3 regions of the Nocardioides houyundeii genome follow, and region 2 is predicted to be linked to each of the others. Evidence: predicted binding sites of a transcription regulator. Region 2 holds the regulator's gene; each other region holds the start of a gene.

Region 1 (9,859 bases), 200 kb from region 2:
GAGCCGCACCACCTGCCGCGGCGCCCAGGACCGCGGGTGCACCGCTGCCACCCACTCGCGCAGCTCGTCGGGGTCGACGGCGCCGCTGACGAAGGCCACCACCCGGGTCCCCCACTCCGGGTCGGGGAACCCGAGCACCTCGGCAGCCTCGACGTCCTCGTGCTCGGTCAGCCGCCGGGCCACCGCCGGCAGCGGCACGTTGACGCCACCGCTGACCACCACGTCGTCGAGCCGCCCCAGCACCTGCAGCCGGCCGTCCTCGTCGATCCGGCCGGCGTCGGCGGTGAGGTACCAGCCGTCGACCAGGGTCTGGGCCGTCAGCTCGGGATCGTCCAGGTAGCCGTTGAAGAGGGTCGGACCGGCGATCCGGATGCGTCCCTGGGCGCCGAGCGCGACGGCCACGCCGTCCAGGGGCAGGCCGTCGTACACGCAGCCGCCGGCGGTCTCCGAGGCACCGTAGGTGGCGACCAGGCGGATGCCCTCGTCCTCGGCCCGGCGGCGCAGCGCCGGGTCGATCGGCCCGCCGCCCAGCAGCACCGCGCGGAGTCCCCGCAGGGCCGCGACGTCCTCGGGCGACTGGAGCATCCGGTGCAGCTGGGTCGGCACCAGCGAGGTGTACGACGTCTCCTCGCCCGCGGCCTGCCAGCCGTCGAGCACCGGCTCGTGGCCGGCCACCAGGGAGCGCACGATCACCTGCACCCCCGCGACGTAGGACGACGGCAGCCGCAGCGCCCAGCGACCCTGGCCGGGACCGCCCGCGTCGCCGAGGCGGTGGGCGGTGGCGTGCACGGAGGCCAGCACCGCCTCCCTGCTCAGCAGCACCCGCTTGGGCCGTCCCGTCGAGCCGGAGGTCTCGATGACCAGACGCTCCGGCTCGACGGCACCGAGCCAGTCGTGCAGCTGCCCGATGGCGGTCGTGGGGTCGGACGACGGGCGGAGGAAGCTCACCCCCGCACGTTACCGCCCGCCCTCAGCGCCGCCCGTTCACCTCATAGGTGCTCCGGGCGTAGGTGATGACGGCGTGGGCGATGGCGTCGGAGTTGGCGTCCAGCGCCGCCCGGCTCACGTTGTCCAGGTCGTCGCACGCCTGGTGGTAGCACTCGTCGTACGCCACCCCGGCGGTCCCGCCGAACAACGCGGCCTCCGCCGCGGTCTTGACCCCCTCCGCCCCGGTGAACAGCCCACCGGCAGGGATGTCCTGGGCGATGAAGGGGCCGTAGTCGCTGCGTCCGCTGAACTCCGAGGGCACGGACGGGAGCCCGACGCTGGCGAAGTAGTCGGTGAAGACCTCCTCGATCTGCGCCGACCCCTCCGGCGGCTCCGCCTCGAAGTCGGAGGCGTCACCGTCGTAGACGCCCAGCACGTAGTTGGGCGAGGCGATCATGTCGAAGTTGAGGTAGAGCGCGATCTCGGCCAACCGGTCCGGGTCGTTGGCGACCAGGTCGTCGACGTAGTGCTCGGAGCCGAGCAGGCTGAACTCCTCGGCCCCCCACCAGGCGAAGCGGACGGTGTTGCGCGTCTTGGCCTTCGCCATCTTGAGCGCGACCTCCAGCAGGGCCGCGCTGCCGCTGCCGTTGTCGTTGATGCCGGGCCCGTCCACGACGCTGTCGAGGTGCGCGCCGGCCATCACCGCGTTGTCGTCGCGACCGTGCCTGGTCTCCGCGGTCACGTTCCAGGTCTGCCGGGTCTCCGAGGCGGTGTCCGCCGCGAGGCGCACCGTGACCGCCCCGGCCTGGGCCAGCGCCTGGCCCAGGGCGAACGAGGCGCCGACGGCGGGGATGCCTGCCGGCTCGCCCAAGGTGCCGGCGAAGGGGTCGGTGGCACCGGGCACCCCGCTGTTCATCACGATCGCGCCCACCGCGCCGGCGGCCTCGGCATTGGCGACCTTGACCCCGAAGGTGCAGCTCCCCCGGCGCACGAGCGCGATGTTGCCGGCGGTGAAGCCCGCGAAGTCGCTGGCCTCGCAGCCGCTGGTGGAGCCCGCGAGGTCGCCGAGGTTGAGGTCGACGGCCTGGACCGGCGCCGTGACGTCGCCGTTCCCGGAGTAGGTCATCAGCGAGTAGTCGGTGTCCTCGACGTACGTCGTCGGGGTGGGCGAGACCTGCTGCAGCACCGAGGGGCCGAGCTGCTCGAAGTAGGGGAAGGCGAACTGCTGGACCTCGGGGCGGTAGCCGGCGCTGCGCAGCTTGCCGACCACGTAGCGCACCGAGGCCCGGTAGCCCGGCGTGCCGGAGGACCGGGTGCCGTCGTTGTCCTCGGCGATCGCCTGGAAGGCCCTCAGGTGGTTCATCACGCCGCGCACGGTGACGGCGCGCCGCAGGCTCTCGGAGGTGACCTTGGGTCCGTGCTGATGACCCTTGGGGTGGCTCTTGGGGTGGCTCTTGTGGTGGCTCTTGTGGTGTCCGTGCGGGTGTTCCTTCGCACCCGGTCCACGCGCCGGGTCCTCGGCTAGGGCGGGTGCGGTGAGTGCGGTGCTCGCCAGGAGCAGGGCACCCACAGCGATGGCTGGTGTGCGCATCGAGCGCGCGGCAGGGGTAGGACGGTTCACTTCGATGACCCTTTCCGAGAGGGCGGCCGCGGGCCTTCCGGCCGTATCGCATCCTGGCGCTGCGGTCGCGGAGGTGACAAGAGCGGAGCGTCCGCAGTTCGCACCCCAGCGTCCGTTTACCCCAAACGAGGGGCGTGGCCGCCGTAGTCCACAGGGCCAGGCAACCCCTTGCGGATCGAACAGGTGTTCGAACACAATGGAAGCATGACAGCACTGCAGGAGACCGGGACGAGCACCGAGATGATCGATCGCGTCCGCCGGCTGCGCGACGTCTCGTGCCGCGCCGAGATGGAGACCTTCGTGCTGGCCGCCGAGTGGGCCGACGCCCACCCCGACCAAGGCACGGGCGCTCCGCGACCGTGCGCCGCGGGGTGCGAGAGCGACGATCCGTCTCGCGGCGACTACGGCGGCGGGTGTGCTGGTCCCTGCCCCGAGGACCCGCACGGCCTCGGCAACGGACTCATCCCCGGCTGGTCGTGGTCGGCGGCCGCACCCCTGGGCGCGGCCCTGGGGCGTACGACGCTCGCGGCCGACCTGCTGATCCGCGACGCACTCATCGTCCGCCACCGGATGCCCATGCTGTGGCAGCGCGTGCTGAGCTGCCAGGTCGAGGCCTGGCGGGCTCGTCGGATCGCCAAGGCCTTGGTCGGTCGCCCCCGCGACGTCTCCGACTGGCTGGACGCCAACCTCGCGCCGGTCGCCCACCGCATCGGGGTCACCGTGCTCGACCGGCTCATCGACGAGGCGATGCTGCGCCTGCACCCCGAGGAGCGGGAGCAGGAGCAGCTCGAGGCGCTGGACGCCCGCTACGCCCGCCTGCACGAGGGGTCGATCAACGACTCCGCGATCGCCGAGATGTCCCTGCGCGCCGACTGGAAGGACCTGCACGACTTCGACCGGACGCTCTCCGACGTCGCCGCGGCGCTGGCGACCCTCGACGCCGCGGCAGGTCGTCCCGCCGACTCGCTGGACGTCCGCCGAGCACGAGCGGTGGGGGTGGTGGCCGACCCCGCCCAGGCCCTGGCGCTGCTCCACGGCGCCCGTGCTCCCAAGCCGCGCAAGCAGGTCCGGCTGGTCCTGCACCTCACGCCCGACCACCTGGCCGGGCGCGACCCGGTGGGCCGCAACGGCACCCTCGGGCGGGCCGAGCTGGAGCAGACGATCCGCGAGTGGTGCGGCCGGAGCGACAGCCACCTGCAGGTGCTGCCGGTGATCGACCTGGCCGACCACACCGAGACCGACCGCTACGAGATCCCGCTGCGCACCAAGGACCGGGTGGACCTGCTCACCGGGACGTGCGTCTTCCCCTGGTGCACCCGCCCGTCCCGTCACTGCGACCACGACCACGTGGTGCCGCACGGTGCCGGTGGTCCGACCTGCGACTGCAACCTCGCCCCGTTGTGCCGACGGCACCACCGGCTCAAGACCCACGCCGGGTGGCGCTACACCACCCTCGACACCGGCACCTGGCTCTGGTCCGACCCCTACGGGCAGCAGTTCCTCCGCGACCACGCCGGGACCCTCGACGTGACGCAGCGACCCGGCTCAGCCGGACCCGGTCGCTCAGCCCCAGTTCAGTCGATGAGGTGCCGCAGGTAGGCATGCGGCGACCCGAGGAACCGGCTGCAGTGCAGCACCACGACCGCGGGTGCGTGGCCAGGGTCACGTCCGAAAATGGCGCGACACCGACAACCACCCAGGACAAGATGTTGCCGGTGTCGTCACCCCCCTCCCGCGCCCGGCAGCTCGTCCACTCCGTCCGGCCACCCTCCCGCCTCGCCGGCCGGCTAGCGGTGCAGAACCTGCTCTACGCCCTCGGCGACGGCATCTTCATGACCGGGTCCCTGGTCTTCTTCACCGAGGTCGTCGGCCTCAGCTTCACCCAGGTGGGCCTGGGGCTCACCCTGGCCGGGATCGCCAGCTTCCTGGCCGCCCTGCCGATGGGCAAGCTGGTTGACCGGTTCGGCCCGAAGCGGATGTGGGCACTGAGCGCCGCAGGTCAGGCAGCGACCTTCGCGGTCTGGCCGTTCATCGAGAACTTCGCGGGCTACCTGGCGATGGCGATCACCATGGAGGTGATCGGGGCGCTCGGCGGCGCCGCGCACGGCGCCTACACGATCGACGTCCTGCCGTCGCAGGAGCGGGTGCTGTCCCGCGCCTACATGTACTCCGCGCTCAACCTCGGCTTCACCCTGGGCGCGCTGGTGGGCGGCGTCGCGCTGGCCGCGGAGTCCAACCAGCTGATCCGGATCATCCCCTGGTTCACCGCCGTCGTCTTCTCCGTCAACTGCGCGTTCGTGCTGCGACTGCCCAACGCCTCCCACGACGACCGCACGCCCGAGGAGCGGAAGACCAAGGTCCCCGGGCCTGGTCCGCTGCGGAACCCGGGCTGGCTGGGCGTGACGTTCTTCGGGGGCGTGCTGTGGACCAACCAGGTCCTGCTCCACCTGGTCATCCCGGCCTGGCTGCTCGCCCAGACCGACGCGCCCCGGGTCCTGGTGGCCCTGCTGCTGGGCACCAACACGGTGATGTGCATCTTCTTGCCGATGGCGGCGGCGCGGGGCATCCGGGACGCCACCACCGGACTGCGCGGCATCCGGGTCTCCACCGCCTTCTTCATCCTCTCCTGCGCCATCACGGTGGCCACCCACGAGACCGTGGGCTGGCTTACCGTGGTGCTGCTGCTGCTGGGACACATGGCGCTGACCGGGGCCGAGCTCTTCCTGTCCGCCGCGAGCTGGTCCTTCGAGGCGGACCTGATGGACCCGCGGCGGCGCGGCGAGTACCAGGGCGTCTCGGAGCTCACCGGCACCCTGGGACGGGTCTGGGCGCCGGCGCTCTACATGTTCCTGGCGATGCAGTGGGGCGTCGCCGGATGGCTGCTGATCGCGCTGATCATCGTCGCGGCGTCGGTGGGCATCCACCCCAGCGTCCGGATGGCCGAGCGGTTCCTCGTGCAGCATGGGCCGCCTCCGGAGGCAGCCGTCGGGGCAGCGCGAGCGCTACAGGTGGCGCAGGTAGCGCTCGGGAGCGGCCAGGAACGCGCGCCAGTGGCGGACCAGGTCGAGGTCGGCCCACTCGGCCTCGCGCAGACCCCAGTGCCCGACCTCCAGGATCCGCGCACCGGGCATCGCGGCGAGGACGGGTGAGTGGGTGGCGCAGAGCACCTGGCCGCCCGCGGCGACGACCCGCTGCAGCACCGCGACCAGCCCCAGGGTGGAGGTGAAGGAGAGGGCAGCCTCGGGCTCGTCGAGGCAGAAGAAGCCCTTGGCGTTGAACCGGGTCTCCAGCACCGCGAGGAACGACTCGCCGTGGCTCATCTCGTGGAACCGCACGTCGTCGCCACCGAGGCTCTCCAGGTACGAGTACCAGCCGTGCATCGTCTCGGCGCGCAGGAAGAAGCCCCACCGGCTCGCGGAGAGACCCCGGCGCACCACGAGGGCGTCACCCAGCGGCGACTCGCTCGCCCGGGTGGAGTGCCGGCTGGCGGTGGAGCCGCCCTCCGGAGAGAGACCGTAGGCCTGGGCGATCCCCTCGACGAGGGTGGACTTGCCGGACCCGTTCTCCCCGACCAGGAAGGTCACGCCGGGCGCCAGGTCCAGACCCTCGCGCGCCAGCTGGGCGACGGCCGGGAGATCGAACGGCCAGCCGCTGGGGGTCGGGGCCCCGGAGTCGGCCAGCTCCACACGACGTACCGGAGGCTGGGCGAGGTCCACGGCCGACACCGTACCGGCGGCGAGGACCAGCGACCCCCGGCACCGGCGCGGCCACGCCGGGTGTGGGCGGAACGGTCCAGCCTGCTTCAATCCTCTGGTGGATCTGGCCTTCTTCCGCCTCGACGGCGACCGACTCGTCCCCCTGGACCTAGCGCGCAGCATGTGGCGCGACGACCAGATGCACGGCCTGGCGGTGAGCGGCGCGCTCGCCCGCGCCATCGAGCAGCAGGCCACCGCCCTGGGTCGCGAGGACCTGGTGCCCTCGCGCTACACCGTGGACCTGTTCCGGTCGGCCTCCATGGACCCGTGCGAGCTCACCACCACCGTGGTGCGCCAAGGACCGCGGCTGTGCCTGATCGACGCGACGCTGCTGCAGGACGGCCAGCCCGTGGCTCGGGCCAGCGCGGTGCTGCTGCGGCGCTCGGAGGACCCCAGCGGCACGGTGTGGTCCCCCGACGACGTCCCCGAGCCGCCCTCGACCGAGATCGCGCCGGACACCGACGACCCGCACATCCCGTTCTTCCACAGCGAGGCCGGCTGGTCCCAGGACTTCAGCAAGCACCAGAACGCCTCCCGCAAGCAGACCTGGCAGACCGCCATCCCCATCGTGCTCGGCGAGAAGCCGAGCGGCTTCGTGGCCGCCGCGAGCATCGCCGACGCCACCAGCCTGGTGACCAACTGGGGCACCGAGGGCGTGCAGTACATCAACAGCGACATCACCCTCTCCATGTCCCGTCCCCCTGCGGGCGTCAAGGTCGGGCTGGTGGCCACCGACCACCACGCCTGTGACGGCATCGCCGTGGGCTCGGCCACCGTCTACGACCGCGAGGGCGCGTTCGGCGTCGCCACCGTCACCGCGCTGGCCAACAGCCGCCGCACCGTGGACCTCTCCGACGGCATGACCTACCAGCGAGAGCCCCGCGCATGAGCGCCCCCGCCGCCACCCGGTCGGACTGGGTCGCCGGCGCCCGGCCACGCACCTTCCCCGCCGCGATCGCGCCGGTCCTCGCCGGCACCGGCGTCGCGGCGTACGTCGACTCGCTGGTGTGGTGGAAGGCCCTGCTGGCCCTGCTGGTCAGCCTGGCCCTCCAGGTGGGCGTGAACTACGCCAACGACTACTCCGACGGCATCCGCGGCACCGACGAGGACCGGGTCGGTCCGATGCGCCTGGTGGGATCGGGCCGGGCCACGCCAGCCGCGGTGAAGCGGGCGGCCTTCGCCGCCTTCGGCGTCGCGGGCCTGGCCGGGCTGGTGCTGGCAGCGACCACCGCGCCGTGGCTGGTGGCCGTCGGCGCGGTCTGCATCCTGGCGGCCTGGTTCTACACCGGGGGCAAGTCCCCCTACGGCTACCTGGGGCTCGGCGAGGTCATGGTCTTCGTGTTCTTCGGGCTGGTGGCGGTGGTCGGCACCACCTACGTGCAGACCGAGACCTTCGAGTGGGCGGCGCTCTACGCCGGCGTCGGGGTCGGCGCGCTCGCCTGCGCCATCCTGGTGACCAATAATCTGCGCGACATCCCCAGCGACACCGTCGCGGGCAAGAACACCCTGGCGGTGCGGCTCGGAGAGGAGCGCACCCGCTACTTCTACGTGCTGCTGGTCGCGTTGGCCGCCGCCGCGGTGGTCGCGGTGGCCGCCGCCACCCACTGGTGGGTGCTGCCGGCGCTGGCGTTCGTGGTGCCGATGACGCCCGCGGTGCGCACCGTGCTCAGCGGCGCCCGCGGCCCGGCGCTGATCCCGGTGCTGGCCCAGACCGGCACCGGGCAGCTGTGGTGGGCCGGGCTCGTGGTGGTCTTCCTGCTGGTCCCCTGAGGGCCCGGGCGGGTCAACCCACCTCGAGCACCGGGGCGAAGTGCTCCACCACCGGGAACGGCTCGTAGAAGTGGTGCAGCAGCCGCCGCCACTCCTGGTAGCCCGGCGAGCCCCGGAACCCCTCGGTGTGGTCCTCCAGGGTCTCCCACTCCACCAGCAGCAGGTAGCCGCTGGGCCGCTCCACGCACCGCGACAGGCTCAGCCGCCGGAAACCGGGGGCCGCCGAGATGATGGCCGTGGCGGAGGCGAAGGCCTCCTCGAACTCCTGCTCGCGGCCCGGTACGACGGGCAGCAGCGCCTGCTCGGTGATCATGGCCCCAGGCTAGAGGCACGATGCTCTGGCTGGTCGTCGGCTCAGAACGAGGTCCGCGAGTACGGCGCCGGCCCGCCGTCGGCCAGCGCCGCCCAGGCCCGCACCGCCTCGGGACTGCCCGAGACCCGTCCCGCGTCCGCCAGCGTGCTGACCCGGGTGCCGCCGAGGTAGAGCGCGCCCAGGGTGCCCACGTCGAGCCGTACCTCGCCGGCGGCGGGGTCCGCCGACGCCTGCGCGACCTGGGCCTTCCCGTCGCGCACGCTCACCCGCCAGGCGCCGTGGGCGTGTCCCAGGGAGTCGGTGATCCCGAGGAGGACCGACCCGTCGCCGAACCAGGGCCGCCCCTCCAGGGCGACCGGCACGTCGAGCACCCGCAGCCAGATGTGGTCCTCGACCCCCGCCACCGAGCGGCACTGCGGGTCGGCCAGGGCCCAGGTGATCGGGGCGTCCACCTGGGTCTTCGCCTTGACCAGCTCGCAGAGGTCGAGGTCCCCCAGGAACGTCCACAGCGCCAGCTCGGCCTGGGGGGTCAGCCCCACCAGGTCCTGGACCGTGGCCGTGTAGGGGCGGTCCCAGCCGGAGTGCCGGTAGAGCACGTAGCCGTCCGGCTGCTCGTCGGCGTCGAGGTGGACCGCGGCGCGCAGCTTCTCGTCGGGCGCCTGCTCCTCGGGGTCCCACTCCCCCCGCGACAGGGCGTCGTAGCCGGAGTGCCGGCTCACCGAGCCGCGCTGCTGGGCGTGCCAGGCGTCGAAGAGGTGGCGCTGGGTGGGCCACAGGTCGGCCGGCTCCACCAGCTCGAACCGGCCGTAGGGCCGATAGCCGGGCACCGCGAAGCGCGCCGAGACGTCCATCTCCACCTTGGCGCGCCAGGTCGCGGGCCCGAAGCCGAACCGGCCGTAGATCGAGCCCTCCGAGACCGTCAGCGCCGCCAGCGGCCGCCCCGCCGCCACCGCGTCGTCCAGGTCGGCGGTCATCATCCGGCGCAGCAGGCCCTTGCGCCGGTGGGCGGGGCTCACCGTGACCTCGCTGATCTGGTGCAGCGGCAGCGTCCCGGCTCCCGTGTTGAGCTCGCCCGCCCAGTGCGCGAAGGTCGCCACCGGCATCGGGCCCGCGCCGTACGCCGTGGCCGGGAGCCAGGCCCCCCGCAGGACCGCCCCGTCCGACCGGACGTTGCGCAGCCAGCGTTCCCGGGTCTCGTCCTTGGGCCGCGCCTGGTGGAAGCCGCGGTTCACCGCGCTGAACCAGCCGGCCAGCCGGGCCTGGTTGTCGGCGGAGTCGTCGTGCGGGTCGAGGATCGCGAAGTCGAGGTTCACACCCGCCACGCTATGCGGCGCCTGCGCCCCGCGACGTCGCGGGGGACTCCGGCGGGGTCAGTCCTCGTCCTGGCGCGCCTTGTGCGCCTCGAACGCCGCGGAGGCGCGATCGGCCCGCTGCTGGATCTTCAGGGCCAGCGCCGCCCGCGGTCCACGGAGG
Region 2 (9,859 bases):
CCGGCGCCGTCATCTGAGCTGTCGGCAGGCAGGGATAGTGTGCTCGGGTGCCTGATGTCCCCGTTGAGAAGGAGCCCCACGACACCTCCCGGGTGACCGAGGTGCTCGGCGCTGCGGTCACGGCGCTCGGCGGTCAGGAGCGCGCGGGGCAGGTGCAGATGGCTCAGGCCGTCTCCACGGCCATGCACGACGGCCGGCACCTGCTGGTCCAGGCCGGCACCGGCACCGGGAAGTCGCTGGCCTACCTGGTCCCGAGCCTGCTGCACGGGCAGCGCGTCGTGGTGGCCACCGCCACCCTGGCGCTGCAGCACCAGCTGGTGGAGCGGGACATCCCGCGGCTGGTGGAGGCGGTCGGCGACCGGCTCGACGCGTCGTACGCCGTGCTCAAGGGTCGTTCGAACTACGCCTGCCTGCACCGCATCCGCGAGGGCGTCCCGGACGACCAGGGCGTCCTGGTGGACGTGCCCGAGGGCACGATGGGTGCCGAGGTGCTCAAGCTGCGGGCCTGGGCCGAGGAGGAGGTCGAGAACGGCGGCACCGGCGAGCGGGACAACGCGCCGCGGCACAACGACCGCCTGTGGCGCCAGGTCAGCGTGAACCACCGCGAGTGCCTCGGCGCCGCGCGCTGCGCCTTCGCCGCCGAGTGCTTCGCCGAGCGCGCCAAGGAGAAGGCCCACAAGTCGCACCTGATCGTCACCAACCACTCGTTGCTGGCCATCGACGCCATCGAGGGGGTCCCGATGATCCCCGACTACGACGTGGTGGTGATCGACGAGGCCCACGAGCTCACCGCCCGGGTCACCCAGGCCGCGACGGACGAGCTGGCGGTCAACGACGTGGAGCGGGCCGCGCGTCGGGCCAACAAGTACGTCGCGGATCGGGGCGGCGCCAACAGTCCCGCCGACGACCTGGCGGACGCGGCGGACGCGCTGGCGGACGCGCTGGCGATGACGCCCCCGGGTCGGATCGACCAGCGCACCGACCAGCTCTCCGACGCCCTGGTGCTGGTGCGCGACGCGGCGCGGGCGCTGGCCTCGGCCTTCGGCAAGGAGGAGGGCGGCGACGTGGACGCTGCCCGCACCCAGGCCAAGGGCATGGCCCAGGAGGTCTTCGCCACCGCCGAGCGGATGGCGGCGGGCAAGGACTCCGACGTGATGTGGCTCAACGAGGCCCGGGACCGGATCCCCGCCCGGCTGGCGATCGCGCCGCTGCAGGTGTGGGGCCAGATGCGGGACCGGCTGCTGACCGACAAGACCGTGGTCTTCACCTCGGCCACGCTGATGCTGGGGGGCGACTTCAACACCGTCGCGGGCAGCGTCGGGCTCAAGCCGTCCGAGCGGATCGACACCGGTGCGCCCGAGGTCGAGGCCGAGGGTGCGCTGCCGTGGCAGGGCCTCGACGTGGGGTCGCCGTTCGACTACGGGCGCCAGGGCATCCTGTACGTCGCCCGCCACCTGCCGCCGCCGGGACGCGACGGGCTGGGCAAGGCCCAGCTCGACGAGATCGTGGAGCTGATCGACGCGGCCGAGGGACGCACGCTGGGGCTGTTCTCCTCACGGCGGGCCGCCGAGACCGCCGCCGAGGCGGTGCGCGAGCGGCTGCCGCACCTGACCACCCTGGCCCAGGGCGAGGCGCAGCTGCCGGAGCTGGCGCGGCAGTTCGTGGAGGACCCGCACACGATTCTCTTCGGCACGCTCAGCCTCTGGCAGGGCCTCGACGTGCCCGGCGAGACCTGCCAGCTGGTGCTGATCGACCGGATCCCGTTCCCGCGGCCCGACGATCCCCTGATGAGTGCTCGGCAGCGCGCGGCCGACAAGGCCGGGGGCAACGGCTTCATGCAGGTTGCGGCCACCCACGCCGCCTTGCTGCTGGCCCAGGGTGCGGGGCGGCTGATCCGCACCACCACCGACCGCGGCGTGGTCGCGGTGCTGGACCCCCGGTTGGCCACCGCGCGGTACGGCGGCTTCCTCAAGGCGAGCCTGCCGCCGATGTGGACCACGACCGACCCGCAGGTGGTGCGCAAGGCGCTGACCCGACTGGCCGGCGGCTCGGGTCAGTAGCCGAGGATCTGGTAGTCCCGCCGGTACATCGCCTCGACCATGCTGCGCAGCGAGTCGGAGACCTCACGGGTGCTGCCAGGGGAGCCGGTCTGGTTCTGGGCCACCGTCGGCACCGCCGGTGCGCCGACGCGGCGGCAGACCTCGGCGAAGTCCTCGTCGAAGGTCTCCAGACGTCCCACGAAGTCGACCTGGCTGAGGTCGATGAGCCGGGTCTGCAGCGCGAGGTGCTGGTCGGTGCCCGGCACCTGGCCGAGGTCCTGGTCGGCCACCCAGCGGGCGAACTCCTCGACGTCCTGCATCTTGCGGTGCGTGGGCTCGTCGAAGTGGAAGTAGTTCATGTCCACGACCTTGTTGTGCCAGGCCGAGACGAACCGGTCCAGCGGATCGCGGACGAAGGCGAACTTGAAGTAGTCCTCGAACACGTCGATGGGATAGCGGATCCGCATCGCGTGGTCCACGTCCAGGGGCACCCCATGGGTGGTGAAGTGGTGGCGGATCGTGCGGGTGGCCACCTTGGCCACTCGGAACCAGATGAACCGGTGCTCGTGGCCCACGGTGAGGTTGTAGCTCAACGGGGAGAGGCGGCGGGACGCGCCGCTGTGGCGGTCCAGTTCCTTGAGGAGCGTCTGGCTCTCGTCGGTCAGCTTGAACCGGTCGTCAGGCTTGGTGCGGAACTGCTCGGAGGAGAGGTCGGCGGGTTCGGCATCTCGTCGGCTTCGTCGCACCGCCGTGAGATTACACGACCCGCCGCCTCGTCTCCGGAGTGGCGAGGGCCCCTGGCTCAGACCCGTCGCAGGACCGCGGTGACCTTGCCCAGGATGGTGGCGTGGGTCCCGTCGATCGGCTCGTAGGCGTCGTTGTGGGGGAGCAGCCAGACCTGGCCGTCCTTGCGCTGGAACGTCTTGACCGTGGCCTCACCGTCGATCATGGCGGCGACGATCTCGCCGTTGGAGGCTTCGGGCTGCTGCCGGATCACGACGTAGTCGCCGTTGCAGATCGCGGCGTCGATCATCGAGTCACCGGAGACCTCGAGCAGGAAGAGCGTGCCGTCGCCCACCAGCTGCTGCGGGAGCGGGAAGACGTCCTCGACGCGCTCCTCGGCCAGGATCGGGCCACCGGCGGCGATCCGACCGACGACCGGCACGTAGCGGGCGGCCGGCGCGGCGTCGCCGACACCGGTGGGGTCGAAGATCGTCTCCTCGTCGCTGCTCATGGCGCGACGGGCCGCCATCACCTCGGGCAGGAACACCTCGAGAGCCCGGGGCCGGTTGGGGTCGCGCTTGAGGAAGCCCTTCTCCTCCAGCACCTTGAGCTGGTGGGCCACGCTGCTGGAGCTGGTGAGGCCGACCGCCTGGCCGATCTCGCGCATGCTCGGCGGGTATCCACGCTGCTCGATCGCGTCCTTGATGGTGGAGAGCACCCGCTGCTGCCGCGGGGTGAGGCCGGTGGCGTCGGGAGGGCCGTCGGGCAGGGCCACGACCTTGCCCTTGGTCTCGCGCGGGTTGGCCATCCGGTGTCCTCCTGGTGTGGTGCGATCTCGGTGGTCTCACCGTAGTCGGCACCGGACCGGAGTTCAAACACCTGTTCGAACGGCGTGTTGCCTCGGCTCTGGTTGCCTCAGGTCTGCGGGTGCCACTCCCAGGTCACCACGTTGAACTTGGTGCGGAAGCCCAGGTCGACGTACACCTGGTAGCCCTCGTCGTTGGAGAGCACGGTGGCGGTCAGCGCCTCGGTGTGCGCGGCTCGGTTGAGCATGGTGGCGCACAGGGCCTTCGCGATGCCCCGGCCCCGGGCGTGCTCGCTGGTGCTGACGTTGGCCAGCATCACGCTGGTGCCGCGGCGGTGCATGGTGCTGGCGCCCAGCGGTTCGCCGGTGACCAGGCTCCGGGCGATGAAGAACTGGGTGTCGGCAGGGTCGAGGGTGTCGAGGAACTGCAGGTGCTCGGCCTCAGTGCCTCGGGGTAGGCCGAAGCCGGAGAACAGGATGGAGCTGACGGGTTCGAGGTGGTCGGGCCAGGCGACGTCGATGTAGACGTCGTCCGGGGTCCCGGGATCGACGGTCTCCTGCAGCGCCAGGTACATCGCCGGGCTCTCGCGAGGCACCATGCCGGCCTGCGCCAGGGCTGCCTCCAGCGCCGGGGTGGTGGTCTTGGGGGTGGTGACCCACCGGAACGGGAGTCCGCGCTCGAGGTAGGGCCCCAGGAGCGCTGGGACGCGGGTCGGCACGTCACGCGCCGAGATGCGCGCGTGCGTGATCACGTTGCCCGCGGGAAGAGGCAGGTGCGACCAGTACAGGAGTGCGTCCGGCTCGTGAGTGGTCTGGAAGACGGGGGAGAGGGACATGGCCTGCTGGAGAGCTTCGAGGTCTGCCTCGATGATCGCCATCGGCGTGGTCAGCGTGTCTCGCATGCGGGAGACGCTAGGGGGGCTGCCTAGACAGTTGCATGCCTCAAACTGATGACATCGAGGTGATCCGCTGGGCAACGCCGGCTTTGTGGTGCATTTTCCCCGCTTTCGCGGAGCATCTGCGCTCAGCGCGTGAGAACCGGGCGCGCTTCGAGCACGTCGAGGGGTCGTGGGGGGCCGCGACACGCTCGAACACTTGTTCGCACAGATGCTTGATTCATTCGAACATGTGCTCTAACTTCGTACATGTGTTCGATCGAACGTCTGATCGACTCCTCGTAGTCCAGCAGATCAGGACTGTCGGCGGAGATCACTAGACATGAGATCAACACAAGCCAACCGGCTGAACACTTCCCCCGGAGGTCCCCATGAGCACCATGACGCTGAACCCCACTCGCGAGCTTCGCCTCGGTCGTGACCTGCCTGTGGCAGCCCGTCAGGCGCCGGGGTCCACGGGTGTGCGCCTGACGCGTCGTGGGCGAGTGGTCGTGGTGGCCGCGATCCTGCTGACCGTGCTGGTCGCCGGGGTCTTCTTCGGTTCCCGCTCGGTCGCGACGGACGAGGCTGGCACGCCGGCACCCACCGAGGTCGTGATGGTGGGCCAGGGGGACACCCTGTGGGGGATCGCGTCGGAGATCGCCGTCGACGGCGACGTTCCCAGCGTGATGTCGGAGATCAAGCGGTTGAACGCGCTCGACTCCGGGATGCTCACCCTGGGGCAGAAGCTGCGCATCCCGCTCGCTGACTGACCCGTGCTGCGCGCCCGCGCGGCCCCATGGATCCACAACTGAATAGCTTCCACCGCTCGCTTCGACCCCGAGCGGTGGATAGGGGAAGACGAGGGGCGGGCTCACGCGCTGAGCCCGCCCCTTGAATTCGCTACTTGCGAGAGATCCGCCTTCCGCCCGGCGGGCGAGGTGCGGCCGGTTTCGGCGGCTCCGCAGTCATCTCGATGGTGTCGGCCGGGGTCGTCGCAGGGTCGCTCGGCGCCGGCTTGTTCGGCGAGGAGCTGAAGCCCAGTGCCGACGACAGGCGAGTGGCGAGCATCAGGCCCACGAAGAGACAGGCCGCGGCGCCGATGGAGGCGAGCACCAACAGTGCCCAGCCGCCGCCACTGCCCGACCTGGCGGCGCTGCCGAAGTCGATGGCGGCGTACACCAGGTACCCCCACGCGACGACGCAGGCGGTGATCCCCCGGCGTACCCCACGACCTTCGGGTCGATGGACGAGGCAGAACGCGTCGAGGAAGGTGTTGCCCGTCTCGATCCTGCCCGCTTGCCCGTCGCCACGCCGGCCATTGTGTCAGGCCCGGCCAGCGAGGTCGGTACCTGTTGCCCGGCGCGGTCCAGACCGATTTTCCTACCCGATATTGGGTCTGACCTGCACGTTTGTCAGAAGGCGCTCGGGCGTCGGAAACCCGTGGCCCCAGAAAGGCGGTTCCGCTTGCCAAGCGTTGTGCCAGGGACGTACGGTTACCACTACATCTAGTAGTTACACCGTTGTGGTTCTCCACATCTAGTCCACAGGGACCGGGTGGTTCGCCCACAGCACAGACAGTTTCATCCACAGGAAACAGGCCGTCATCCACAGGCGTTAACCCTGAGAGCAGGGTTTTACTGCTGTGCCCGGATGACGCCACACCGGGCCGAGAGGAGACACCCGACATGCACTGCCCCTACTGCCGTCACACCGACACCCGGGTGCTCGACTCCCGCGTCTCCGACGACGGTGGTCAGATCCGCCGCCGTCGTACCTGCCAGGAGTGCGGCAAGCGCTTCAGCACCGTCGAGCTCATGCAGCTGATGGTGCTCAAGCGTTCTGGTGCCACCGAACCCTTCACCCGGGAGAAGGCGATCCAGGGTGTGCGCAAGGCCTGCAAGGGCCGGCCCGTCACCGAGGACCAGCTCGCCTGCCTGGGGCAGGCGGTCGAGGACGCACTGCGCAGCGAGGGGTACGCCGAGGTGCCCGCCCACGAGGTCGGGCTCGCGATCCTGAGCCCGCTCCGCGAGCTGGACGAGGTGGCGTACCTGCGGTTCGCCTCCGTCTACCGCGCCTTCGAGAGCGCAGAGGACTTCGCCAACGAGATCGAGTGGCTGCGCGCAGAGCGCTCAGCCACCGCACCTCAGCCCACGGGCTGACCAGATACTGCCCGGCACGTCGTGGGGAAGCGGCGTGCCGGGCGCACCACAGCAGAGACCGATGCAACGACGCAGCAGTGACTGAGGAGAATTCATGACCGAGACGGTGAACAAGGGTGGTCTGAAGATGCAACGCGTCTTCAGCACCGAAGGCACCCACCCCTACGACGCCATCACCTGGGAGCGGCGCGACGTCGTCCAGACCAACTGGAAGACGGGCGACACCGTCTTCGAGCAGCGCGGCGTGGAGTTCCCCGACTTCTGGAGCGTGAACGCCTCCACGATCGTCACCACCAAGTACTTCCGCGGCGCCGTCGGCACCGACGTGCGCGAGTGGAGCCTCAAGCAGCTCGTCGACCGCGTGGTGAAGACCTACACCAAGGCCGGGATCGACAACGGCTACTTCGCGACGACCGCCGATGCGCAGGTCTTCGAGGAGGAGCTCACCTGGCTCCTGGTCAACCAGTACTTCTCGTTCAACTCCCCGGTCTGGTTCAACGTCGGCACCCCCTCCCCGCAGCAGGTCTCGGCGTGCTTCATCCTCAGCGTCGATGACTCCATGGACTCGATCCTCAACTGGTACAAGGAGGAGGGGTTCATCTTCAAGGGCGGCTCCGGCGCCGGCCTCAACCTCTCCCGCATCCGCTCCTCCAAGGAGCTGCTCTCCTCCGGTGGTACCGCGTCGGGCCCCGTCTCCTTCATGCGCGGCGCTGACGCCTCCGCCGGCACCATCAAGTCCGGTGGCGCTACCCGGCGCGCGGCCAAGATGGTCGTGCTCGACGTGGACCACCCCGACATCGAGGAGTTCGTCGAGACCAAGGCGCGCGAGGAGAACAAGATCCGCGCCCTGCGCGACGCCGGCTACGACATGGACCTGGGCGGCAAGGACATCACCTCCGTGCAGTACCAGAACGCCAACAACTCCGTCCGGGTCACCGACGAGTTCATGAACGCGGTCGAGAACGGCACCGAGTTCGGCCTGCGCTCGCGCAGCACCGGCGAGGTCATCGAGACCGTCGACGCTCGTGAGCTGTTCACCAAGATCTCCACGGCCGCCTGGGAGTGCGCCGACCCGGGTCTGCAGTACGACGACACCATCAACGACTGGCACACCAACCCCGAGACCGGGCGGATCACCGCGTCCAACCCGTGCTCGGAGTACATGTCGCTGGACAACTCCTCGTGCAACCTGGCGTCGCTGAACCTGCTGAAGTTCCTCAAGGACGACGACACCTTCGACGCCGAGCTGTTCGCGAAGGCGGTGGAGTTCATCATCACCGCGATGGACATCTCCATCTGCTTCGCCGACTTCCCGACCGAGCCGATCGGCAAGACCACCCGCGACTACCGCCAGCTCGGCATCGGCTACGCCAACCTCGGCGCGCTGCTGATGGCGATGGGCCTGGGCTACGACTCCGACGGTGGCCGCTCGATGGCCGCCGCCATCACCAGCCTGATGACCGGTACGTCGTACAAGCGCTCGGCGCAGCTCGCCTCGATCGTCGGTCCGTACGCCGGCTACGAGCGCAACGCCGACGCCCACAAGCGGGTCATGCGCAAGCACCAGGCCGCCAACGACCAGGTCCGCGTGCTGCACACCGAGGACGGCCGCGTCCACAAGGTCGCCACCAAGGCGTGGGCCGAGGTCATCAAGCTCGGTGAGAAGAACGGCTTCCGCAACGCGCAGGCCTCGGTGCTCGCGCCGACCGGCACCATCGGCTTCATGATGGACTGCGACACCACCGGCATCGAGCCCGACTTCTCCCTGGTGAAGTTCAAGAAGCTCGTCGGCGGCGGCTCGATGCAGATCGTCAACCAGACGGTTCCGCGATCGCTGAAGAAGCTGGGCTACCAGCCCGAGCAGATCGAGGCGATCGTCGCCTACATCGCCGAGCACGGTCACGTGATCGATGCTCCCGGGCTGAAGAACGCGCACTACGAGATCTACGACACCGCGATGGGTGCGCGGGCGCTGGCCCCGATGGGTCACGTGCGGATGATGGCTGCCTGCCAGCCGTTCCTCTCCGGTGCCATCTCCAAGACGGTGAACCTGCCGGAGAGCGCCACGGTCGAGGAGATCGAGGACATCTACCTGCAGTCGTGGAAGCTCGGCCTCAAGGCGACCGCGGTCTACCGCGACAACTGCAAGGTCGGCCAGCCGCTCTCCGGCGGCAAGGGCGAGAACAAGGGCACGGACTCCAACAAGGCCTCCTCGGCGGCCGAGCCCGTCGAGGCCAAGGTCATCGAGAAGGTCGTCTACGCCCCGACGCGCAAGCGCCTGCCCAAGTCGCGCGTCTCCCGGACCACGTCGTTCACCGTCGGTGGCGCCGAGGGCTACATGACCTCCGGTGCGCACGACGACGGCGAGCTCGGTGAGGTCTTCCTCAAGCTGGGCAAGCAGGGCTCGACCCTGGCCGGCGTGATGGACGCCTTCTCGATCGCGGTGTCCATCGGCCTGCAGTACGGCGTCCCGCTGGAGACCTACGTCTCGAAGTTCACCAACCTGCGCTTCGAGCCCGCCGGCCTCACCGACGACCCCGACGTGCGGATGTCCCAGTCGATCATGGACTACATCTTCCGTCGTCTCGCCCTGGACTACATGTCCTTCGAGGAGCGGTCGATGCTGGGGATCTACTCCGCCGAGGAGCGCCAGCGCCACCTGGAGACCGGCTCCTACGAGCCGATCGTCGAGATCAGCGAGGCAGAGGCGCTCAAGTCCGACACCGACACCTTCAACCTCGAGGAGGTCGAGACCAAGGACACCCACGGTGCCGAGGCCCGCGAGGTGCCGGCCAAGATCACCACGGGTGAGGCGCGCACCTCCGCTGAGCTCTTCGAGAAGCTCACCGGTACGGCGGTCGACAGCCCGCTGTGCATGACCTGTGGGACCAAGATGCGTCCGGCTGGGTCGTGCTACGTGTGCGAAGGGTGCGGAAGCACCAGCGGCTGCAGCTGATCCTGAGTAGAACGTCGAAGTGCCCCAAGGAATTCATTCCTTGGGGCACTTCGTCGTCTTCCGGTTCGGGCGCTGACTCATGTTGGCACCCCCGTGCGTCTTGATGCCAAGAGTTCGAAGTAATCCACCAGCCACCCCATACGGCGGGTGTCGCTCATGCTTCGAGTCGGTGACGATCAATTAGAAGAATCATCTGACAAGGACTCGGGACCGTCCGAAGCTTGCGCCGTGGACACTGGGACCAAACGCACGATCTACGCACTCGACAAGTGGGCCGACACCGAGGAGTCCGCGCAGTC
Region 3 (9,859 bases), 910 kb from region 2:
CCCTCGACCTCGTCGGGGCGGGTCGCGACCAGTCCCTGGAGCACCCCTTCGGGCCACACGTGGGCCATCGGCTGCACACCTGGATGCTCGAGCACCGCGAGGACAGCGAGGCCGAGATCGCCGGGATCCTGCAGGCCCGCGCCTACATCATGGGACGCCACATGTTCGGGCCCGACCGCGGCGACTGGGACCTGGACTGGCAGGGCTGGTGGGGCGTGGAGCCGCCGTACCACGCTCCCGTCTTCGTGCTCTGCTCCCGCCCGCGGGAGCCGCTGGTCATGGCAGGTGGGACCACCTTCCACTTCGTCACCGACGGGCCGGAGTCCGCGCTCGCCCAGGCCCGCGAGGCCGCCGGCGACGGCGATGTCTCGATCGCCGGCGGCGTGAGCACGCTCAACGCCTACCTCGCGGCCGAGGTCGTGGACGAGCTGCGGCTGCACGTCGTGCCGTTCACCGTGGGCGAGGGGCTGCGGGTCTTCGACGGCGCCGGCGACCTGGCCTGGTCACCGGTCTCCAGCCGTACGACGCCGTACGTCACGCACCTGGTCTACCGGCGGGCCTGAGGACGACCCGATCACGTGAGCAGGTCGACGACCTTCTGCGCGGCCTCGGTGCTGGAGGCCGGGTTCTGGCCAGTCACCAGCTTGTCGTCGACGACCACGAAGGGCGCCCACGGTTCTCCCGAGGAGAAGGTGGCGCCGGCCTCGCGGAGCCGGGACTCCAAGAGCCAGGGCGCCTTGTCGGCGAGCCCGGCCTGTTCTTCCTCGGCGTCGGTGAAGGCTGTCAGGTGGCGCCCGGCGAAGAGCCAGGATCCGTCGGCGCGCTTGGCCGGCAGGAGACCGGCCGGGCCGTGGCAGACCGAGGAGACGACCTTGCCGCCGTCGAGCATCGTCACGAGGATGCGGCCCAGGTCGTCGCTGACAGCGAGGTCCTCCATCGGGCCGTGGCCGCCGGGCACGAAGACGGCGTCGTAGGTGTCGAGGTCGACGTCGGCGAGCACCAGGGGTGACTCGAGTCGGCCTGCGAGTGCCTCGAGAGCCTCGCGCTGTCTCCTCGACTCCTCCTCGCCAATGGTGGCAGGGGCGAGACTGCCCTCGTCCACGACGGGCGTCCCGCCCTGCGGGCTGGCGAAGTCGACGTCGATCCCGGCGTCGGAGAAGACCTCCAGGGGGGCGAGCAGCTCCTCGGCCCAGAAGCCGGTCGGGTGCTTGGTTCCGTCCTTGAGAGTCCAGTGATCGGCGCCGGTCAGGACGAACAAGATCTTCGGCACGTCAATCTCCTCGAGGCAGTTGCGGGGCCGCCGTACGGCGACCTTCACGACGCTACCCACGCGGTGGTGAGGTCGTGAAGAGCCTCGGTCAGGGGCCGCCTCGCCAGTGCTCGATCCGGCGCTTGTCGGGCAGGAACCCGTGGTGCACACCCCAGAGAACTGCTTGGGTGCGGCTCTCGACGTCGATCTTGCGATAGAGCCCGCGGATGTAGGACTTGACCGTGTTGGGGCTGAGGTAGGTCAACGCTGCGATCTCGGCGTTGTTCTTGCCCTGGGTGATGAGGGCGAGGATCTCCGCCTCCCGATCGGTCAGCCCCTCGCCACGGCCGGGCCAGTCACCACCCTGGGTGCGGACCGTGGCCGATGAAGGGCTGACCACGATCTCGCCCGCGTGCACGGACTCGAGGGCGGTGACGAGCTCTCGGGCGGTGAGAGCCTTGGACAGGTAGCCGTGCACACCAAGATCACGGGCTGTCGCGAGGAGGTCTGGGTGGAAGTTCCAGGTGTAGACCACGACTCGTCGGGCACGTGGGTTGTCGATGAGGGTCTTGATCTCCGCGCGATCTGACTCCGGCTGGGCGAAAGAGTCGTACAGCGCGATGTCGACGCCGTCCTCGACGGGCTGGTTCGTGTCCAGCTCGGCCACCACGACCCGGTCGCGGTACGGCTCGAGCATGTTGGCGACCCCCATGACCACGACGTCGTAGTCGTCCACCAGGGCGACCTGGATGGGGCGACCTCCATTGCTCACCACCGCACGCTAACCCACCTAGGGGTGTGCCACACCCCTCCTAGGGGTGGTCTGGTGGTGGACAGAGGACGCACCGGTCGGCCTCTCGAAGAAAGGCAGACTCATGCTCGGACTCATCCTCACCATTCTCATCGTCGGCGCCATCGCCGGCTTCGTTGCCCGACTCCTCGTGCCCGGTCGTCAAGACCTCTCCATCGTCGCGACCATCGTGCTCGGCATCGTCGGCTCGTTGGTCGGCGGGCTGCTCGGCTACCTGTTGTTCGGAAAGGACGCAGACGACGGCCTCTTCCAGCCGGCGGGCATCATCGGCTCGATCATCGGCGCCGTCATTGCCCTGCTGATCTGGCAGTGGTCGCAGCGCCGCAGCGCGGCCCACGTCTGAGGCGACCGACGAACCCGGCGCCGGGGCCACTGCGAAGTGGCCCCGGTCCGCTCGCATGGTGGACCCTGCGGCTAGAGAGACCCGCCTAGGTCTGGCGGGTCAGAGCGCCTCCGCCTGGGGCCAGCCGTGCCGCAGCTCGTCCAGGTGCCGGTGCGTCAGGAAGGACGGGTTGCTGCCGGCCGGCATCCGGAGCACCTCGAGCTGCGAGAGCACGGGATGGGCGAGCAGCTCCGCCCTGGGGACGGGACGCGAGAGCGGCTCGAGCTCGACCGGCATCACCAGCTGACCGTCACGGTCGACCACAGCTGCTCCGGTCGTCCGGCCCACGGCGTGGATGCCCGGCGGGTGCTGCCGGTCGCGCCCGCTGATCCACAGGAGCACCGGCTGGTCCGACTCGATCAGGTCCGTCCGGTAGGACCTGCGCACACACCTGGTGGTGACGGCGGCGCGCCTGCCGGCCAGGAGATCCTCCACCGACGTGGAGCCCGGGCTGGTCTTGATCAGCCAGGCACCCAGCGACTCGCGGGTAAGCGCTGGTGTCGTGGTTGCCACGGGTCTCACCCTGTCACAGGGGGCAATTCTGCCTTTTTTCGAACACCTGTCCAGGGTTCGAGATCGGGGCCTTCTCCGGGCCGGAACTGTCGGCGGTGCGCGGTTGGCTTGTCTCATGTCGGTCAGCCAGCTGCAGTCCTCCCGGGAGATGACCTCCCGGGTGACGATGCTGGTCTCGGCCGCCCAGGAGGCGGTCCGAGGCGCCGGGGCCGTGCCGGCGGATGCGGTGGGGTCCGCCGACCTGGCCGAGGCCCTGCAACGGGTGGGCGAGCTGGAGTCCGCAGCCACCGCGCTGCGGCTGCGCCTGTCGGCCGAGGCGGAGGCCCGGCGGGTGGCCGAGGACCCCGACCTGGGTGGTGCCGCCACCGGGACCGACGCCTGGCTCGCCGGGCTGCTGGGCTCGACCCGGGCCTCGCAGGCGTCGGGCCTGAGGCTGGGCAGGTTGCTGGGCTCGAAGTATGCGGCGACGCGGGAGGCGTTCGCGGCCGGCCGGTTGCGGGTCGACCAGGTCCGGGTGATCGTGGACGCCGCGGAGGAGGCTCCTGACCGGGCCACTCCTGAGCAGGTCGCTGCCGCCGAGGAGCTGCTGGTGGGCAAGGCGACCGGGGACTCGACCCGTTCGGGACGGCCGATGAACGCCAAGCGGCTCCGGCAGGCCGCGCGTCGGATGTTCGACCCGATCGACCGGACCCTGGCCGACGAGCACGAGCTCAAGATGCTGACCCGGGAGAAGGCGGGTGCGGACGCGGAGACCTTCCTGTCCCTGCATGAGAACGGCGACGGCACCTGGTCGGGGAAGTTTCGCATCCCGGAGCTGCACGGCAACCTCCTGGAGACCGTGCTGGCACACCTGACCAGCCCTCGCCGGCTCGGGTTGAAGCGCGCCGCGGACGGGTCCACGTCCAGCACGATCGATCCCTCCGCCCCGCAGTCCCAGTCCTACCTGGAGACCCGCGGGCAGGGGTTCTGCGAGCTGATCGAGCACCTGCCCACCACCGGCCTGTCGCCGTCGCAAGCCACGGTCCTGGTGACGCTGGACCTCGACGCACTGCTGACCGGGATCGGCGCGGCCCGCTTGGACAGCGGGGTCCGGATCACCGCCGGGGAGGCCCGACGGATGGCGTGCGAGGCCGGTCTGGTCCCCGCCGTCCTGGGCGGCGCCTCGGAGCCGCTGGACCTGGGCCGGGAACGACGACTGCACTCCGCGACCCAACGCCGGGCACTGTCCCTGAGCCACGAGACGTGCGCAACGTCAGGGTGCGAACGGCCCTTCGCCTGGTGCGAGATCCACCATCATCGGCTCTCCTGGGGTCGCGGCGGGGCCACGGACCTGGACAACGGACTTCCGCTCTGCGGGTTCCACCATCGCAAGGCCCACGATCCGGCGTGGGACCTGCGACAGCACTCCTCCGGCGAGTGGCGGTTCCACCGGAGGCGGTAGGAGCCGACCTGCTCAAGGGATGACGATCAGGGCCACAGCAGGACCTTGACGGCGCGCCGCTCGTCCATCGCGCGGTAGCCCTCGGCCGCCTCCTCCAGCGGTAGCTCGAGGTCGAAGACCTTGCCGGGGTCGATCCGACGGTTCCAGATCCTCTCGATCAGGTCGGGCAGGAACCGGCGAACCGGCGCCGGTCCGCCGTGCAGGTGGACCTCGGCGAAGAACAGCTCCCCGCCGGGCAGCGAGACGTCGTGGGCGACCCCGACGTAGCCGACGTGGCCCCCGGGGCGGGTGGACCGGATGGCCTGCATCATCGACTCCTGGGTGCCGACCGCCTCGATGACCGAGTGCGCACCCAGCCCCCCGGTGAGCTCCTTGATCCGGGCGACACCCGCGTCGCCGCGCTCGACGACGATGTCGGTGGCGCCGAACTCCTCGGCCAGCCGCTGCCGGGGCTCGTGACGCGACATGGCGATGATCCGCTCCGCGCCCAGCTGCTTGGCGGCCAGCACGCCGAGCAGTCCGACCGCGCCGTCGCCGACCACGGCGACGGTCTTGCCCGGTCCGACCTCGGCGGCCACTGCGGCGAACCAACCGGTGCCCAGGACGTCGGAGGCGGCCAGCAGGCTGGGCACCAGCTCCGCCGGTGGCACCTCGGGGGTGGCCACCAGGGTGCCGTCGGCGAGCGGGATGCGGGCGAGCTCCGCCTGGGTGCCGACCCCACCCACGCCCTCCGCGCGCACGCACCGGGACTGGTAGCCCGCCCGGCAGATCTCGCAGGTGTTGTCCGAGGCGAAGAACGACCCCACCACGAACTGGCCGGGCTTGATGGCCTGCACCTGGTCGCCGACGGCCTCGACGATGCCGACGTACTCGTGGCCCATCGGGGCCGTTGGCCCGGACCGGTCGATGCCCCGGTAGGGCCACAGGTCCGACCCGCAGACGCAGGTGGCGCTCAGCCGGATGATCGCGTCGGTCGGCTGCTCGAGCACCGGGTCCGGACGGTCCTCGACCCGGACGTCTCCGGGGCCGTGCAGGATGGCTCCTCGCATGAGGCTCTCCTTCGTCGCGCCCTGAACGGTCCGGCGAACGGTCCGCCGAACGGTCCCGAGGGCAGCTGATCGTGAGCGGTCCCGATCCACTATGGGAGGAGCTCAGGCCGTTCAACAAGGGCACAAGGACTCACCCCGAGGACGTGAGTCACCTCACCGGTCTGCTCCGAGATGCCCGCAACCCGCCGCGCAGGTGGGAAGATCCGTCAGTGACACAGCACCACGAAGCACCCCTGGACGCACCCCCGGCCGGTCCCGGGATCGACCCCGACGACCTCGCCACCACCATCCGGGTCCTCGACCAGCTGCACGAGCTCCCCGACGACCACGCGGACCTAGTCAGGGTCAAGCGGGCGGCCTCGCACATGTACAAGGCCCTGAAGAAGGAGCGGCGTACCCGCAAGCGGGAGGCCGAGCTCGCCCACGACCGGGCGATCACCGAGCAGACGGCGACCGGATCGGCGATGCGGATCGACGACGAGACCGCCGGCATCCCGCTGGTCTCCAACGCCCCGGGCGCGTTCGCCGGGACCCTGATCAACCCGCGGGGCTGCTACATCTGCAAGAACGACTACACCCTGGTCGACGCGTTCTACCACTGGCTCTGCCCCACCTGCGCCGCGAGCTCGCACGCCAAGCGCGACCAGCGCACCGACCTCACCGGCAAGCGGGCACTGCTCACCGGCGGCCGCGCCAAGATCGGCATGTACATCGCGCTGCGGCTGCTCCGCGACGGCGCCCACACCACGATCACCACCCGCTTCCCCAAGGACGCCGTACGCCGGTTCGCCGCCATGGAGGACTCCGCCGACTGGCTGCACCGGCTCAAGGTGGTCGGGATCGACCTGCGCGACCCGGCGCAGGTGATCAGCCTCGCCGACGACGTGGCGGCCGCCGGTCCCCTCGACATCCTGATCAACAACGCCTGCCAGACCGTACGCCGCTCGCCCGGGGCCTACTCCCAGCTCATCGAGATGGAGGACGCGCCGCTGCCGGCCGGCCTGGCCCTGCCCGAGATGGTCTCCTTCGACGGCATCAGCGAGGCGCACCCGGCGGCGATCGCGGGCGCGCTGTCCGGTGACGCGGTCCCCCGCCACGAGGGCGAGTCCGCCGAGGTCGCGCACGCGGCGCACACCGCGGCGTCGATCTCGGCGCTGGCGCTGAAGGCCGGCTCCGCCTCGCTGGAGGCGCACCGGACCGGCACCGCGGTCGACGCGGGCGGGCTGCTGCCGGACATGCAGGTCAACAACTCCTGGACCCAGGTGGTCGACGAGGTCGACCCGTTGGAGCTCCTCGAGGTGCAGCTGTGCAACTCGATCGCGCCGTTCCTGCTGGTCTCCCGGCTGCGGCCGGCGATGCGGGCCGCCGTGCAGGCCGGAGCCCGGCGCGCGTACGTCGTGAACGTCTCGGCGATGGAGGGGCAGTTCTCCCGCCGCTACAAGGGCGCGGGCCACCCGCACACCAACATGGCCAAGGCCGCGCTCAACATGATGACCCGGACCAGCTCGGAGGAGATGTTCACCACCGACCGGATCCTGATGACCGCGGTGGACACCGGCTGGATCACCGACGAGCGTCCCCACGAGGACAAGCTGCGGATCGCCGAGGAGGGCTGGCACGCGCCGCTCGACCTGGTCGACGGCGCGGCCCGGGTCTACGACCCGATCGTGCTCGGCGAGCAGGGCGAGGACCTCTACGGCTGCTTCGTGAAGGACTACCGACCCTCGCCCTGGTGAGGTTCAGGACAGCTGAGGTTCAGGACAGCTGAGGTTCAGGACAGCTGAGGTTCAGGACAGGGGCGGGTCCGTCGGCCGGTCAGCCTGAGTCCCGCCCTGGGTCCCGTCCTGGATCTTGGCCTGGGTCTCGTCCTGCGTCTGACCCGTCGGCGGCTCGATCGGGGCGACCGGGTCGCCCAGGCGCCGCCGGGCGGCCAGCTTGTCGAGCCCCTCGAGCAGGCTGTGGCGCACCTTCTCGACCTTGTCGACGTACTGGTTCTTGGTCTGGGAGTTGATCTTGGTGGTGGCCTTCTCGAGCGCCCGGGCGATCTCGTCGCGTCGCTCGTGAGCCAGGCCGCCGGCCTTCTCGACCGCCTCGCCGGCCGTCTTCTCGGTGTCGTCGACGAGCGCCTTGAGCCGGCGCTCCAGCTCGAGCTCGTCGATCTTGGCCTTCAGGTCCTTGGCAAGGGACATCTCTACCTCCTGGAGAGCGGATGCGGGGTCCTGGCGGACTCCGGCTCAAGAGTAGGTTGACCCCACTGACGCGACCCCTCGGTCGCCGTACGCAAGCACCTGAGGAGCACCGTCATGGACCCGCTCGTGGTCGTCCTGACCTTCGCCGCGATCTTCGTGGTGGAGCTGCCGGACAAGACGTTCATCGCGACGCTGGTCATGAGCACCAAGTTCCGTCCGCTCCTGGTGTGGATCGGCGTGGGTCTGGCCTTCGCGGTGCAGACCGGCATCGCCGTGGCGCTGGGATCCGCGGCGTCGTTCCTGCCCACCGACGTGGTCCGCGCCGCCGCCGCGGTGATGTTCCTGCTCGGCGCCCTGCTGCTGTTCCGCGAGGCGCGCAGCCACGCCGAGGCCTCCGGTACCGAGCAGGAGTTCGCGGACAAGGCCGCCGCACGCGGCGAGGTGCACGGGTTCAAGGTCGTCGCCACCTCGTTCATCGTGCTGTTCGCGGCCGAGTGGGGTGACCTCTCCCAGCTGCTCACCCTCTCGCTGGTCGCCAAGTACGACGACCCGCTCTCGGTCTTCCTCGGCGCCTGGGGCGCGCTCCTGGCCGTCTCCGGGCTCGCGGTCATCGTGGGCCGGGTGCTGCTGAGCAAGGTGAGGCTCTCGGTGCTGCACTACGCGGGCGCCACCGTCTGCCTGGTGCTGGCACTGGTCTCGGTCTACGAGCTGGTGGCAGGCTGAGGCGATGACCGAGCAGCAGGAGCTGGTCGTGCGCGCGCTGCTGCGTGAGCGGCTCCTCGACCAGGCGCACCAGGGCGCGCTGCGGCTGGAGGCCGATCGTCGTGACAACGTGGCCCGGGGACTGCTGGGGGAGGCCGCGGCCAAGCTCCTCGATCCGCCGAGCTGGGTGACCGAGGCCAGGGACCGGCTGCTGCTGCCGCTGCCACCCGAGCTGCCGCTGCGCACCGAGCGACTGGTGCTGCGCCGGGTGCAGCTGGACGACGTCGACGACCTGCACTCCTACTACGGCCGTGCGGACGTCTCCGAGCTCCTGCTCAGCGAGCCCATGTCCCGGGACAAGACGGCGGTTGAGATCCGGCGCCGGCTGGGGCTGGCCGGGGACGACCAGGAGCCGCCCCAGGGGCTGGGACTGGTGATGGAGCTGGCGGGCCGGGTCGTGGGCGACGTGGTGCTGATGTTCAAGGCGCCCGAGTACGCCCAGGCCGAGCTGGGCTGGGTGGTCCATCCGGACGTGGCCGGCCAGGGGCTGGCCACCGAGGCGGCCCGCGCGATGCTCCGGCTCGGCTTCGGGCACTACGGCTTCATGCGCCTCACCGCGGAGCTCGACGCGCGCAACGAACGCTCCGCCGCGCTGTGCGAGCGGCTGGGCATGCGCCGCGAGGGCCACTTCCGCCAGGACTACTGGTCAAAGGGCCGGTGGACCGACACTCTGCGCTACGCCCTGCTCGCCGAGGAGTTCTTCGCAGGCGGGGCCGTCTAGAGTCTCGCCATGGCTTCGACAGGCACGCCCAACCCAAGTCCGGCCAAGGGGCACGGGGCCGACACCGAGGTCGGCACCCTGCAGACCGTGATGCTGCACCGTCCCGGCCCCGAGCTGAAGCGGCTCACCCCGCGCAACAACGACAAGCTGCTCTTCGACGGCATCCCCTGGGTCAGCCGGGCGCAGGAGGAGCACGACGCCTTCGCGCAGGCGCTGCGGGACCGGGACGTCGAGGTGCTCTACCTGACCGACCTGCTGGTCGAGACCCTGGCCGACGCCGATGCCCGCGCGCAGGCGATCGAGGGCGTCACCAACACCCTGCACCTGGGCGACACCATGGCCACCTACCTCAGCGCCGCCCTGCACGACCACTCCCCCGACGAGCTGGCGCTCTTCCTGACCGCCGGAGTGCGCAACGACGAGGTGCGCGGCGGGTTCGGCCTGGTGACCTCGCTGCTGGCCAGCGACGACTTCCTGATCGACCCGCTGCCCAACCTGCTCTTCACCCGCGACTCCTCGGTGTGGATCCGGGACCGGGTGGCGATCACCTCGCTCGCCATGCCGGCCCGACGGCGCGAGACCCAGCTGACCGAGCTGATCTACACCCGCCACCCCCGGTTCGCGGGCACGGCCACCATCCACGGCTGGCAGCACGAGAGCGTGGAGGGCGGTGACGTGCTGCTGCTCGCGCCCGGCGTGATCGCCGTCGGCGTCGGCGAGCGGACCACGCCCGCCGGGGTGG

What was found. Region 2 encodes LexA, which represses DNA repair genes until DNA is damaged. Its sites were predicted from a motif close to TCGAACANNTGTTCGA; they were not measured.
Region 1: a site for LexA is predicted at 2,724-2,739, ahead of C0R66_RS15610 (HNH endonuclease signature motif containing protein). Genes of this name have one in related genera too.
Region 3: a site for LexA is predicted at 2,994-3,009, ahead of C0R66_RS00605 (HNH endonuclease signature motif containing protein). Genes of this name have one in related genera too.

The regions. Positions count from the first base shown of each region.
Region 1 covers NZ_CP025581.1:3,245,214-3,255,072, forward strand. Annotated here, with positions in the region: gene C0R66_RS15600 (AMP-binding protein) at 1-948, opposite strand, end outside; gene C0R66_RS15605 (M28 family metallopeptidase) at 971-2,518, opposite strand; gene C0R66_RS15610 (HNH endonuclease signature motif containing protein) at 2,753-4,147, shown strand; partial or broken gene C0R66_RS15615 (MFS transporter) at 4,255-5,370, shown strand; gene C0R66_RS15620 (AAA family ATPase) at 5,551-6,264, opposite strand; gene C0R66_RS15625 (acyl-CoA thioesterase domain-containing protein) at 6,362-7,192, shown strand; gene C0R66_RS15630 (1,4-dihydroxy-2-naphthoate polyprenyltransferase) at 7,189-8,073, shown strand; gene C0R66_RS15635 (antibiotic biosynthesis monooxygenase family protein) at 8,087-8,386, opposite strand; gene C0R66_RS15640 (GNAT family N-acetyltransferase) at 8,428-9,699, opposite strand; gene C0R66_RS15645 (DUF4229 domain-containing protein) at 9,757-9,859, opposite strand, start outside.
Region 2 covers NZ_CP025581.1:3,041,914-3,051,772, reverse strand. Annotated here, with positions in the region: gene secD (protein translocase subunit SecD) at 1-17, shown strand, start outside; gene C0R66_RS14585 (ATP-dependent DNA helicase) at 48-2,060, shown strand; gene C0R66_RS14580 (sulfotransferase family protein) at 2,054-2,785, opposite strand; gene lexA (transcriptional repressor LexA) at 2,842-3,570, opposite strand; gene C0R66_RS14570 (GNAT family N-acetyltransferase) at 3,678-4,469, opposite strand; gene C0R66_RS14565 (LysM peptidoglycan-binding domain-containing protein) at 4,835-5,215, shown strand; gene C0R66_RS14560 (hypothetical protein) at 5,346-5,624, opposite strand; gene nrdR (transcriptional regulator NrdR) at 6,131-6,604, shown strand; gene C0R66_RS14550 (vitamin B12-dependent ribonucleotide reductase) at 6,699-9,560, shown strand.
Region 3 covers NZ_CP025581.1:113,967-123,825, reverse strand. Annotated here, with positions in the region: gene C0R66_RS00630 (dihydrofolate reductase family protein) at 1-563, shown strand, start outside; gene C0R66_RS00625 (type 1 glutamine amidotransferase domain-containing protein) at 575-1,270, opposite strand; gene C0R66_RS00620 (response regulator transcription factor) at 1,359-2,021, opposite strand; gene C0R66_RS00615 (GlsB/YeaQ/YmgE family stress response membrane protein) at 2,125-2,403, shown strand; gene C0R66_RS00610 (EVE domain-containing protein) at 2,503-2,955, opposite strand; gene C0R66_RS00605 (HNH endonuclease signature motif containing protein) at 3,071-4,396, shown strand; gene C0R66_RS00600 (zinc-dependent alcohol dehydrogenase family protein) at 4,423-5,445, opposite strand; gene C0R66_RS00595 (SDR family NAD(P)-dependent oxidoreductase) at 5,655-7,181, shown strand; gene C0R66_RS00590 (Rv0909 family putative TA system antitoxin) at 7,233-7,634, opposite strand; gene C0R66_RS00585 (TMEM165/GDT1 family protein) at 7,749-8,357, shown strand; gene C0R66_RS00580 (GNAT family N-acetyltransferase) at 8,362-9,117, shown strand; gene C0R66_RS00575 (arginine deiminase) at 9,127-9,859, shown strand, end outside.